DNA from 3 places in the Pseudomonas sp. ES4 genome. Region 2 is predicted to be linked to each of the others. Evidence: predicted binding sites of a transcription regulator. Region 2 holds the regulator's gene; each other region holds the start of a gene.
The links. Region 2 encodes sigma-54, which starts transcription at its own class of promoters, with help from an activator protein. Its sites were predicted from a motif close to ANTGGCATNNANNTTGCTNT; they were not measured.
Positions count from the first base shown of each region.

Region 1 (4,281 bases), on a different contig from region 2:
CAGGGTAATCAGAGTCTGTTGCCACATACAGTTCTCCGCACGTTCGGGGCGCATTCTAGCGCGCTCTGGGAAAAAACAAAGGCCCTAATATTCCTTCTATCATGTAAGCCATTGGCCGCAGAAAAACGCTCGTCGTAAACGCCTCTAAACGTGTACGAAAAAACCTTTCAGCAGTTCCTTCACTGACAAACTTCAGACAAAAAAATGCCCGGCAAGCCGGGCAAATTTTTTATGCGCGTGCTTACAAGTTGTAGCCGCGTTCGTTGTGGAGTGCCAGATCGATGCCGACAGCCTCTTCTTCTTCGGTAATACGCAGCCCCATGACGGCGTCCAGGACCTTGAGGATGATGAACGTGACGATCGCGGTGTAGATCACCGTGAAGCCCACGCCTTTACACTGAATCCAGACTTGTGCACCAATGTCGGTCACGGTACCGAAGCCACCAAGGGCCGGTGCCGCGAACACACCCGTCAGGATTGCGCCGAGAATACCGCCAATGCCGTGCACGCCGAAGGCATCCAGGGAGTCGTCATAACCGAGTTTGCGTTTCAGGGTGGTGGCGCAGAAGAAGCACACCACGCCGGCTGCCAGACCGATGACCAAGGCGCCCATCGGGCCCACGGTGCCAGCGGCTGGCGTAATCGCAACCAGACCGGCCACAACACCCGATGCAATACCCAAAGCACTTGGTTTGCCGTGTGTGATCCACTCGGCGAACATCCAGCCCAATGCAGCGGCGGCGGTTGCGATCTGGGTCACCAGCATCGCCATACCGGCAGTGCCGTTGGCGGCGGCAGCGGAACCGGCGTTGAAGCCAAACCAGCCGACCCACAGCATCGCGGCGCCCATCAGGGTGTAACCGAGGTTGTGCGGCGCCATCGGGGTGGTCGGGAAGCCTTTGCGCTTGCCCAATACCAGGCAGGCAATCAGACCGGCCACACCGGCGTTGATATGCACCACGGTGCCGCCAGCGAAGTCGAGAACGCCCCAGTCCCACATCAGGCCGCCGTTACCGGACCAGACCATGTGCGCGATCGGTGCATAAACCAGGGTGAACCAGACGCCCATGAAGATCAGCATGGCGGAAAACTTCATCCGCTCGGCGAAGGCACCGACGATCAACGCAGGGGTGATGATGGCGAAGGTCATCTGGAAGGTGATGAACACCGCTTCAGGGAACAGCGCCGCCGGCCCGGTCAGGCTCGAAGGCGTGACACCGGCAAGGAACGCCTTGCCCATGCCGCCGAAGAATGAATTGAAGTTGACGACGCCCTGTTCCATGCCAGTGGTGTCGAACGCAATGCTGTAGCCATAAATGACCCACAGGATGCTGATCAAGCCGGTAATGGCGAAGCACTGCATCATCACGGAAAGAATGTTTTTCGAACGAACCATGCCGCCGTAGAACAGCGCGAGGCCGGGAATGGTCATGAACAGCACAAGGGCTGTCGAGGTCATCATCCAGGCGGTGTCGCCGGAGTTGAGGACTGGGGCCGCCACTTCGTCTGCCGCCATAGCCAGGCTGGGCATTACGAGGGACAACAGGGCTCCTAGCCCTGCGAATTTACGCAGAGTCATATTGTTTTCTCCTGGGGCGTTGGGTTTGTGGCGGCTTAGATTGCGTCGGTATCGGTTTCGCCGGTACGGATGCGAATCGCCTGTTCCAGATTGACCACGAAGATCTTGCCGTCACCGATCTTGCCGGTGTTGGCAGCCTTGGTTATCGCCTCGATAACCCGGTCCAGATCCTTGTCGTCTATGGCGACATCGATTTTCACCTTGGGCAGGAAATCGACCACGTACTCCGCGCCGCGATACAGCTCGGTGTGACCCTTCTGCCGACCGAAGCCTTTGACTTCAGTAACGGTAATGCCCTGCACGCCGATCTCGGACAGCGACTCGCGTACGTCGTCCAGTTTGAACGGCTTGATGATGGCAGTGACTAGCTTCATGAAAACTCTCTCCCGAATTGGTGGACTTGCCCCAGGAAAACAAACCCGACTCAAGTCTAAGCGCAGTGCCTGGCTTTGTAACGCATCGTCGGCCTTACCTGCCCGTCCGACGCCTGCTAACCACTCCGCACGAAACACTTCCCCCGTTCCGTTTGGCGCACTGCATTTCGTCACAGTGACTGCATCAGTGCATGGGTCACTAGGTGCTAAGCAGAAAGCTTGCCATCTCCACAAAGCTCCCTGTTTTCAGGCCCTTAGCCCCTGATCCCTGCCACTTCACCGCTACTCCCGCTGCGTTACGCACAACAACAGTGCGATGCCATCCGTCCGCATGCGCGAAAAGCGTGCATGACTTCCTGTCGGGATTGACTATAGACACTGCGTGATACACTGCCCGCCATTGTTTGACAGGACATTACCCATGCTCGCGCCCAAAGACTTCCTCGACGCCCTGAGCGGCACCGCCTCCCGCCTCTTCAGCGGCGACACCCCACTGCCAAAAAGCGAAATCGAAAGCCAGTTCAAGGCTTTGTTGCAGAGCGGCTTCAGCAAGCTGGATCTGGTGAGCCGGGAAGAGTTCGACAGCCAGATGGTCGTACTGGCACGCACCCGCGCACGGTTGGAGAGCCTTGAGGCGAAAGTGGCGGAGCTGGAAGCGAAGCTCAATCCACCTGCTGACGCCGAGTAACTGATCGTTCCCACGCTCTGCGTGGGAATGCCGCCAGGGACGCTCCGCGTTCCGCTCCAGATGTGACGCAGAGCGTCACGGGATGCATTCCCACGCAGAGCGTGGGAACGATCATTCAGCGCTAATTCCAGGCTGAGTCCTACAAGAAAACCACCGCCGTCCGATTGCGCCGCAAAGCCCCGGTTTCTAAGCTCACCCAATGCTGAATGTTCAGCACTAGGTTTGGCGACCTGGATACCAAGCTATGCACCGCAACCTTGTTCGATATCAGGTATTTCTTCCTCGATCCGAATTATGGCGGCTGTGTGTGGGAGACCTTAGGGTCTGCCGGTATTCGCTTGGCCGGTTCGCCAACCCGCACACAGCTGCCACCCTTATTGTTTGGCGACGATAAATGGCAGTTATTTATCAAGCGAAATTTGGGTACTGCACCATGGATGAAAACTATCTAACCCCCCACGTCTTCACCCGCCACAAACTCCACCTCCACGCCCTCCTCCTGGAAAACCAACCCTGGTTCAGCGCCCGCGACCTCGGCCGCCTACTCAGGCTATTCCTGGATGAACGAGCGCTACGCAAACTCGATCCCGACCAACACCAAACCGTACAAATGCTCATCCACGGAGCCATCGAAAACACTCTGCTGATCAGCGAATCCGGCGTCTACGCGTTACTGATCTACCACTACTGCCCCGAATACCGAGGCCTGCGCGAATGGCTGACCCACGACGTAGTGCCAGCTCTCAGAGACGCCCAACAACCCACCTCAACCGAACGCCCGATACTGAGTCTGCTGAATTGGCCGCAGATGTCGTTGAGTTTGCTGCACTGGAACAACCAGCCGTGGATTCGGTTGCAGGATATTCCATACGTGCTGCCTCTTCAGGATGAGTCAAAACGTACGGTCAATGCGCCTTGGTGGAAGCGAGCTTCGCGGATGCTGCAATCGTTTTAACACCAATTTGCACCGCCTATGGACTACGTTTGCTGCCCGCCAGACGTAGTCATTTTCCACAACCATACCCAATTCCACCTGTTGCGCTTCTGACGTCCTTCATTCATCTAAGCACGGTCCTACGGTAGCCAGCTCCTCCGCCTGATTACGTGACCACGCCCGCGTCCGTTACCTTCTTCGACTCGATCTCAACAGTACAAAAGCGATGAGAAGAAAAGGAAAAGGCACAGAACTCCGCAATCAGATATTCAAGTCTGATGCTCGAAATCTCACTTATGAAGCCATGTCCGATGATCCTGACATTCGTGCCGCAGGAATCAACGTCTCAGCACTCAGGCTCGATCCGATCACCGCGGCTGCAATCAACTCCTGTCATCTGTGGGAAGCAGTAACCCTGTACCCGTGGGAATGCGTTCCGGACTGGAAGCGTAAGGATGCAAGGGGGCTGGATCTGGCTATCTGGTATGAAGAAGAGCTCTGTGGCTTGTGCTATGCGACTCCGCGTGAAAGCACTATCTGCATAAAAATTGTGCTTTTGCAGGGACATACAAGAAACACCCCCGCTTTGCGAGGCTGGATCGCTCCAATTGCATTGCTGGCTACGGAACTTTATGCGCGGATGCTGGGCTGCGATGAGATCGAGGTACAAGAACCCGACCCGGGTGCCATTTACTATTATCAAAAA
Region 1 covers NZ_JBOBDO010000023.1:69,622-73,902, forward strand. Annotated here, with positions in the region: gene ACQ4OB_RS22370 (secondary thiamine-phosphate synthase enzyme YjbQ) at 1-27, opposite strand, end outside; gene ACQ4OB_RS22375 (ammonium transporter) at 242-1,579, opposite strand; gene glnK (P-II family nitrogen regulator) at 1,615-1,953, opposite strand; gene ACQ4OB_RS22385 (accessory factor UbiK family protein) at 2,375-2,641, shown strand; gene ACQ4OB_RS22390 (BRO-N domain-containing protein) at 3,075-3,596, shown strand; gene ACQ4OB_RS22395 (N-acetyltransferase) at 3,802-4,281, shown strand, end outside.
Region 1: glnK (P-II family nitrogen regulator) is a predicted target of sigma-54. The motif match lies at 2,161-2,180, and genes of this name have one in related genera.

Region 2 (4,281 bases):
GGTGGTGTTTACCTTGAGATCGGCGAGATCGGCAATCGGCCCGAGCAGGGCGGTCTCATCGTTGATGGCCTCGGCCAGCGAGCGATTGGAATTGCTCAGCGGGTGACGACGGCGGGTTTCCGAGAAACGCTTGAGCAAGGTTTCTTCGTCGGCGTCCAGATAAAGCACATCACACTGGATATGCCGGCTGCGCACTTCTTCCAGCAGTTCGGGAAAACGCGACAAGTGACTCGGCAAGTTGCGCGCATCGATCGATACGGCCACCAGCGGTTGCGCCAGCTCAGTATGGATCAGCGCACGTTCGGCCAGTTCCGGCAGCAGGCCGGCGGGCAGGTTGTCGATGCAGTAGAAGCCGTTGTCCTCGAGAACATCGAGTGCGGTACTTTTACCTGAGCCGGAACGGCCACTGACGATGATCAAGCGCATGATTAATGACCGTTTTGCTCGTCCAGGACAACCTGATACAAGGCTTCATTGCTCGGGGCGCTGCGCAGCTTTTCGCGCACTTCCTTGCGGTCGAGCATGCTGGCGATCTGGCGCAGCAACTCCAGGTGCGCATCGGTAGCGGCTTCCGGGACCAGCAGAACGAACAGCAGGTCAACCGGGGCGCCGTCGATGGCGTCGAAATCGATGGGTGCATCAAGGTGCATCAGGGCGCTGATGGGCGAGGTACAGCCCTTCAGGCGGCAGTGGGGAATGGCAATGCCGTTGCCAAAGCCGGTTGAGCCGAGTTTTTCACGGGCAATCAGAGCCTCGAAGACATCTTGCATCTCCAGATCCGGTACTTCTTTATGGATAAGGTTGGCAATTTGCTCGAGGGCTTTCTTTTTACTGCCGCCCGGCACGTTCACGAGGGAACGGCCGGGGGTCAGGATGCTTTCAAGTCGGATCATGGGTAGGGAGTGTTAACGACCGGTCGCGCCCTGGAGGAGGCTTTGGGTCTTTTCCTTATGCTTTTTGAGTTGTTTATCCAGCTTGTCGGTCAGTGCGTCGATCGCCGCGTACATATCGGTATGCTCCGCGTTTGCGACCACTTCATTGCCGGGAATATGCAGCGTGGCTTCGATTTTCTGCTTGAGCTTTTCGACCGTCATCGTGACCTGCACGTTGGTGATTTTGTCGAAATGCCTCTCTAATCGTTCGAGTTTTTCGCCGATGTAAGTGCGAAGAGGTTCGGTCACTTCCAGTTGGTGTCCACTGATGTTGACTTGCATACAGCTTCTCCTTCGTTGCCAGTGCATAAAGCGGCAGGCAGAAATACCTGCCACTGGAACGCTGTGGCGTGGCTCTACATCAACCGCTTGCGTTCGCTCGAAGGCGCGATCCCGAGGGATTCGCGGTACTTGGCGACGGTGCGGCGAGCCACCTGAATGCCTTGTGCCTCCAGTAAACCAGCGATCTTGCTGTCACTCAACGGCTTTTTCTGATTTTCCGCGGCAACCAGTTTTTTGATGATCGCGCGGATTGCCGTGGACGAGCATTCACCGCCCTCGGAGGTGCTGACGTGGCTGGAAAAAAAGTATTTCAGTTCATATATGCCCCGTGGGGTATGCATGAATTTTTGCGTGGTTACCCGTGAAATCGTCGACTCGTGCATCCCTACCGCTTCGGCGATGTCATGCAGGACCAGCGGTTTCATGGCTTCGTCGCCGTATTCAAGGAAACCGCGCTGATGCTCGACGATTTGCGTGGCCACTTTCATCAGGGTTTCGTTGCGGCTTTGCAGGCTCTTGATGAACCAGCGGGCTTCTTGCAACTGATTGCGCATGAAGGTGTTGTCGGCGCTGGTGTCGGCGCGGCGCACGAAGCCGGCGTATTGAGCGTTGACCCGCAGTCGTGGCACGGATTCCTGGTTCAGCTCCACCAGCCAGCGCTCGTTGTCCTTGCGTACGATCACGTCGGGAACGACGTATTCGGCTTCGCTGGACTCGATTTGCGAGCCTGGGCGCGGGTTGAGGCTCTGCACCAGTTCAATCACCTGACGCAGTTCGTCTTCCTTGAGCTTCATGCGACGCATCAGCTGGCTGTAATCGCGACTGCCGAGCAGGTCGATGTACTCGGTGACCAGGCGTTTGGCCTCGACCAGCCAAGGTGTCTTGGCGGGCAATTGGCGCAATTGCAGCAGCAGGCATTCGCCCAGGTTACGGGCGCCGATACCGGCAGGTTCGAATTGCTGGATACGGTGCAGGACGGCTTCGATTTCGTCCAGTTCGATGTCCAGTTCCGGGTCGAAGGCTTCGAGAATCTCCTCGAGGGTCTCGTCCAGGTAGCCCTGATTGTTGATGCAATCGATCAGGGTCACGGCGATCAGGCGATCGGTGTCGGACATCGGCGCCAGGTTCAGTTGCCACAGCAGGTGGCTTTGCAGGCTTTCGCCGGCCGATGTCCGGGTGGTGAAGTCCCACTCGTCGTCATCGTTGCTCGGCAGGCTGCTGGCGCTGGTCTGGTAGACGTCTTCCCATGCGGTATCGACGGGCAGTTCGTTGGGGATGCGCTCGTTCCAGTCACCTTCATCGAGGTTATCAACCGTCGGGGCGGTTTCCTGGTAGGAGGGTTCCGAAACATCGGCGTTGGGTAGCTGTTCGGCTTTGTCGGCCAAGGGGTCGGCGTTATCGAAGTCGTCGCCTTCTTCCTGGCGTTCGAGCATCGGATTGGACTCCAGGGCCTCCTGGATTTCCTGTTGCAGGTCCAGGGTCGACAATTGGAGCAGGCGGATGGCCTGTTGCAGCTGCGGTGTCATCGTCAGCTGCTGGCCCATTCTCAAGACTAGCGATGGTTTCATGGCAGGGGCTTAACACCTTATTCGCCGGCGCACATGCGCCATCCACTACAGGGCGCCGGAGCGCCAAACATAAGCAAATTATATGCCCGAAACTGCAGCGTTTGCCTAGAGCGCTGTAACAATAAAAAAATGTTGATTTTTTATCGAGACAAGCGCCCGGGCAACCAGCCAGACACCTGAGTGCTTACAGGCGGAACTCATGGCCCAGATACACTTCCTTGACCAGGTCGTTGGCCAGGATGGTGGCAGAGTCACCTTCGGCGATCAGCTGGCCATCGTTGACGATGTAGGCGGTTTCGCAGATATCCAGGGTTTCACGGACGTTGTGGTCAGTGATCAGCACACCAATGCCCTTGGCCTTGAGGTGATAGATGATCTGCTTGATGTCGCCCACCGAAATCGGGTCCACGCCGGCGAATGGTTCGTCGAGCAGGATGAATTTCGGGTTGGTAGCCAGTGCCCGGGCGATCTCCACGCGGCGGCGTTCACCACCGGACAGGCTCATCCCGAGGTTGTCGCGGATGTGGCTGATGTGGAATTCCTGCAGCAGACTTTCCAGCTCCTGGCGACGACCGGCCTTGTCGAGTTCCTTGCGGGTCTCGAGGATCGCCATGATGTTGTCGGCTACCGAGAGTTTGCGGAAGATCGATGCTTCTTGCGGAAGATAGCCGATGCCGGCCTTCGCACGACCGTGCATAGGCTGGTGACTGACATCCAGGTCGTCAATCAGTACGCGGCCCTGATCGGCCTGTACCAGGCCGACAATCATGTAAAAGCAGGTGGTCTTGCCGGCGCCGTTGGGACCCAGCAGGCCGACGATCTGACCGCTGTCGATCGACAGGCTGACGTCACGCACGACCTGGCGGCTCTTGTAGCTCTTGGCCAGATGCTGAGCTTTCAGAGTTGCCATTACTGGGCCTTTTGCTCGTCGGTTTTCTTCTTCGGCTGGATCACCATGTCGATGCGCGGACGCGACTCGGTAACCTTGTTGCCCGTCGCACGACCGGCGCTGGCAAGCTTTTTCACCGTGTCGTAGACGATTTTCTCGCCTTGGGTGACGTTGTTGTCCTTGTCGATGACTTTGGCGCGATCGATCAGTACGACGCGGTTTTGCGAGGCGTGGTACTGGATGGTCACTCCGTAGCCCTGAACCGGCTTGGTGTCGCCAGCCGTCTGCATCTGCTCGAAGTAGGCCAGATTGCCCACCGATGTCACCACGTCGATGTCGCCGGCCGGCGTGCGGGTGATGGTCACAGTATTGCCTTTAACGATCATCGAGCCCTGGGTAATGATCACGTCACCTTTATAGGTGGCAACACCATTCTTGTCGTCCAGCTGGGCATCGTCGGCCTGGATGCGGATAGGCTGCTCTTGATCGTTCGGCAGAGCCCAGGCGCTCACGCTTCCCAGTGCTGCGCTCAGACCGAGCAAAATAGGGAGGGTTTTAACGAGCCTCATACTGTCCTCTTACGTTCGATAGCAGGTGTATCCTGCTTTCT
Region 2 covers NZ_JBOBDO010000033.1:29,272-33,552, reverse strand. Annotated here, with positions in the region: gene rapZ (RNase adapter RapZ) at 1-426, opposite strand, end outside; gene ptsN (PTS IIA-like nitrogen regulatory protein PtsN) at 429-893, opposite strand; gene hpf (ribosome hibernation-promoting factor, HPF/YfiA family) at 906-1,214, opposite strand; gene ACQ4OB_RS25545 (RNA polymerase factor sigma-54) at 1,289-2,782, opposite strand; gene lptB (LPS export ABC transporter ATP-binding protein) at 2,967-3,692, opposite strand; gene lptA (lipopolysaccharide transport periplasmic protein LptA) at 3,692-4,240, opposite strand; gene lptC (LPS export ABC transporter periplasmic protein LptC) at 4,227-4,281, opposite strand, start outside.

Region 3 (4,281 bases), on a different contig from region 2:
GCCTTGAGCTGTTGTTGTTCCGTCTCGACGGCCAGCAGCTGTATGGGATCAACGTGTTCAAGGTTCGGGAGGTGCTGCAATGCCCCAAACTGACGCTGATGCCAAAATCCAGTCCTGTCGTGTGCGGTGTGGCAAGTATTCGGGGGGCGACCATTCCGATTCTTGATCTGGCGATGGCGACCGGCTCCGGTGCGTTGAAAGATCAAAGCAATCCCTTCGTGATCATCACGGAGTACAACACCAAGACCCAGGGTTTCCTGGTGCGGTCAGTGGAACGCATCGTCAACATGAACTGGGAGGAGATTCATCCGCCACCCAAGGGCACGGGACGCGATCATTACCTGACAGCTGTGACTCGGGTCGACAATCAGTTAGTCGAAATCATCGACGTCGAGAAAGTGCTGGCAGAAGTGGCGCCGACACCGGAAGCGATTTCCGTCGGCGTAGTGGATGTCGAAACCCAGCACAAGGCGCTCTCTTTGCGAGTGCTGACGGTCGATGACTCGTCGGTGGCGCGCAAGCAGGTGACCCGTTGCCTGCAGACGGTCGGTGTCGAAGTGGTGGCGTTGAACGACGGTCGGCAAGCGCTGGATTACCTGCGCAAGCTGGTCGACGAGGGCAAGAAGCCGGAAGAAGAGTTCCTGATGATGATTTCCGACATCGAGATGCCGGAGATGGACGGGTACACCCTCACGGCCGAGATCCGCAACGACCCTCGCATGCAAAAGCTTCACATCATCCTGCATACTTCGTTGTCCGGTGTATTCAATCAGGCGATGGTCAAGAAGGTCGGTGCCGATGACTTCCTTGCCAAATTCCGTCCTGATGACCTGGCATCCCGGGTAGTCAACCGGATCAAGGCAGCAGACATCAGCTAGGGGCCTTTTGCCCCTAACGGTTAATACGATTTAAGAGGCGGCATCTTTGTCTACGGGTAATTTGGATTTCGAACAGTTCCGGGTCTTCCTGGAAAAAGCCTGTGGCATTTTGCTTGGTGAAAACAAGCAATACCTGGTCTCGAGCCGTCTCAACAAACTGATGGAACAGCAAGGCATCAAGTCCCTCGGTGAGCTGGTCCAGCGCATCCAGACCCAGCCGCGCAGCGGTTTGCGCGAGATGGTGGTGGATGCCATGACCACCAACGAAACCCTGTGGTTTCGTGACACCTATCCGTTTGAAGTCTTGAAGAACAAGGTGCTGCCCGCGGCGATCAAGGCCGCCCCTGGCCAGCGTCTGCGGATCTGGTCGGCGGCCTGTTCGTCGGGTCAGGAACCTTATTCGCTGTCGATGTCGATCGATGAGTTCGAGCGCGTGAACATGGGCCAGTTGAAGATGGGCGTGCAGATCGTTGCCACCGACCTGTCCGGTACCATGCTGACCAACTGCAAGACCGGCGAGTACGACAGCCTGGCCATTGGCCGCGGCCTGTCGCCCGAGCGCCTTCAGCGTTACTTCGACCCGAAAGGGCCGGGGCGCTGGGCCATCAAGGCTCCGATCAAGAGCCGGGTGGAGTTTCGCTCGTTCAACCTGCTGGACAGCTACGCAGCGCTGGGCAAGTTTGACATCGTGTTCTGCCGCAACGTGCTGATCTACTTCTCCGCCGAGGTGAAGAAGGACATCCTGTTGCGCATTCACAGCACGTTGAAGCCGGGCGGTTATCTGTTCCTCGGCGCGTCCGAGGCGCTGAACGGTTTGCCGGATCATTACCAGATGGTCCAGTGCAGCCCGGGGATCATTTACCAGGCGAAGTGATTCGTTGGCGTCATCAAAAAACGGGAGTCCTCAGGGGCTCCCGTTTTTTTTTGCCTGCAATATTTCCGGCATCACATCTATCCCCTGTGGGAGCGGGCTTGGCCATGGGAAAGCGGCAGAAAAGCGGCAGGCGGCGGAAATCGGTTGCCGCTTTTCTGGCATTGCCGCATGGCCACGGCCCGCAAAGCCCCGGTTTATGGGCTTTTTTTAATTGGCACGACGCTTGCTATGTCCCTGTTACGAAAAATCAGGTCACCCAAAGGTTTCCGACATGAGCATCAGCTTCGATAAAGCGCTCGGTATCCACGAACAAGCCCTGGGCTTCCGCGCCCAGCGTGCCGAAGTCCTGGCCAACAACATCGCCAACGCCGACACCCCGAACTACAAGGCTCGGGATCTGGATTTCTCCAAAGTGCTCGCCGCACAGAACGAGAAGACCAAGAGTGGATCTTTCGCCTTGAACATGACTAACAGCCGTCATATCGAAGCCGAAGGCCTGGGCAATGGCGACGAGTCGCTGATGTATCGCACGCCGATGCAGCCGTCGATCGACCAGAACACCGTGGACGCTCAGCTGGAACAGTCGAACTACGCGGAAAACGCGGTCAACTTCCAGGCCAGCTTCACCCTGCTCAACAGCAAATTCAAAGGGCTGGTGTCAGCCCTTCGTGGAGAGTAAGTCATGTCCCTAGCCAGTGTTTTCAACATTGCCGGTAGCGGCATGAGTGCCCAGACCACTCGCTTGAACACCGTCGCCAGTAACATCGCCAACGCCGAGACCGTCTCGTCGAGCATCGACCAGACCTACCGTGCACGGCACCCGGTATTCGCCACCATGTTCCAGGGCGGCCAGAGCGGCGGCAGCGACTCGCTGTTCCAGAACCAGGACGCCGCCGGTCAAGGCGTGCAAGTGCTGGGCGTGGTCGAAGACCAGAGCAATCTTGATGCGCGCTACGAGCCGAACCATCCGGCGGCCGACGCCAAGGGCTACGTCTACTACCCGAACGTCAACGTGGTGGAGGAAATGGCTGACATGATTTCCGCGAGTCGTTCGTTCCAGACCAACGCGGAAATGATGAACACCGCCAAAACCATGATGCAGAAGGTCCTGACCCTCGGTCAGTGATAAGGGGCGACTCAGATGAGTGTTACTGATACCACCAGTAGTTTGAGCCTCAAGGACATCCTGGCCAACTCCTCGATCAAGACCAACACCAGCGCCGACGGCCTGGCGGCGGCAACGAACAGCGCCACCGGCAAAAAGGCCCTGGGCAAGGACGCGTTCCTGCAGTTGCTGGTAACGCAACTGAAAAACCAGAACCCGCTGGAACCGCAGGACAACGGCGAGTTCGTCGCCCAGTTGGCCCAGTTCAGTAGCCTGGAAGGCATCACCACGCTCAACGACACCGTCAGTGGCCTGGCGAGCAATTACAACTCGTCCCAGGCGTTGCAGGCGTCGTCGCTGGTCGGGCGTTCGGTGATTGCACCGAGCGACAAGTCGGTGGTCGATACCTCCAAGAGTTTCAGCGGCACCATCGCCGTACCGGCGTCGGTGGACCCGGTCAAGGTCAAGATCACCGATGCCGATGGCAAGGTTGTCCGCACCATCGACCTGGGCAGCCAGAAAGCCGGTACTTCCAGTTTCATCTGGGATGGCAAAAACGATGCAGGCGAAGTGGCCAAGGCGGGTACCTATACCTTCGGCGCTACGGCGACCTACGACGGCAAGGCGACCTCGCTGGTGACGTACCTGCCGGCAACGGTCAACAGCGTGACGATCAGCCAGACCGGCGGTGAGTTGATGCTCAACCTGGCCGGGGCCGGCAGCATCGCCCTGTCCAAAGTACAAACTATTGGTATGTAGAGCCGACTAACACGGCACAAAGGAGTGGAATATGTCTTTCAATATCGGCCTTAGCGGTCTCTATGCAGCCAACAAACAACTGGACGTGACCGGCAACAACATCGCCAACGTCGCGACCACCGGTTTCAAATCGTCCCGTGCGGAATTCGAAGACGTTTACTCGGCCACCAAGCTGGGTTCCGGCAGCAAAACCATCGGTAACGGCGTGCGCCTGGCCAACGTTTCCCAGCAGTTCACCCAGGGCGACGTCAACAACACCGGCAACGTGCTGGACATGGGCATCAACGGTTCCGGCTTCTTCGTGCTGAGCGAGAACGGTTCGATGTCCTACACCCGTGCCGGTACGTTCAAGGTCGACAAGGACGGTTACGTCACCAATAGCGATGGCTCTGCGCGTCTGCAGGGTTATGGCGTGGATGCCAATGGCAAGATCCTCAATGGCGTTTTGACTGACCTGCGCATCGATACGTCGAACCTGGCGCCAAAAAACACCTCCACGGTTTCGTCGACGATCAACCTGAACTCCACAGCTCCCATCATCAACCAGACGACCAATCCGTTTGATCCGTCCAAGGAAGCGTCCTTCACCAAGCAGTTCAGTACACCGATTTACGATACCCAGGGCAACAAGCACATCATGGATCAATACATGGTCAAGACGGGTG
Region 3 covers NZ_JBOBDO010000014.1:133,185-137,465, reverse strand. Annotated here, with positions in the region: gene ACQ4OB_RS17120 (chemotaxis protein CheV) at 1-878, shown strand, start outside; gene cheR (protein-glutamate O-methyltransferase CheR) at 925-1,752, shown strand; gene flgB (flagellar basal body rod protein FlgB) at 2,024-2,431, shown strand; gene flgC (flagellar basal body rod protein FlgC) at 2,435-2,878, shown strand; gene flgD (flagellar hook assembly protein FlgD) at 2,894-3,616, shown strand; gene flgE (flagellar hook protein FlgE) at 3,648-4,281, shown strand, end outside.
Region 3: flgB (flagellar basal body rod protein FlgB) is a predicted target of sigma-54. The motif match lies at 1,963-1,982, and genes of this name have one in related genera.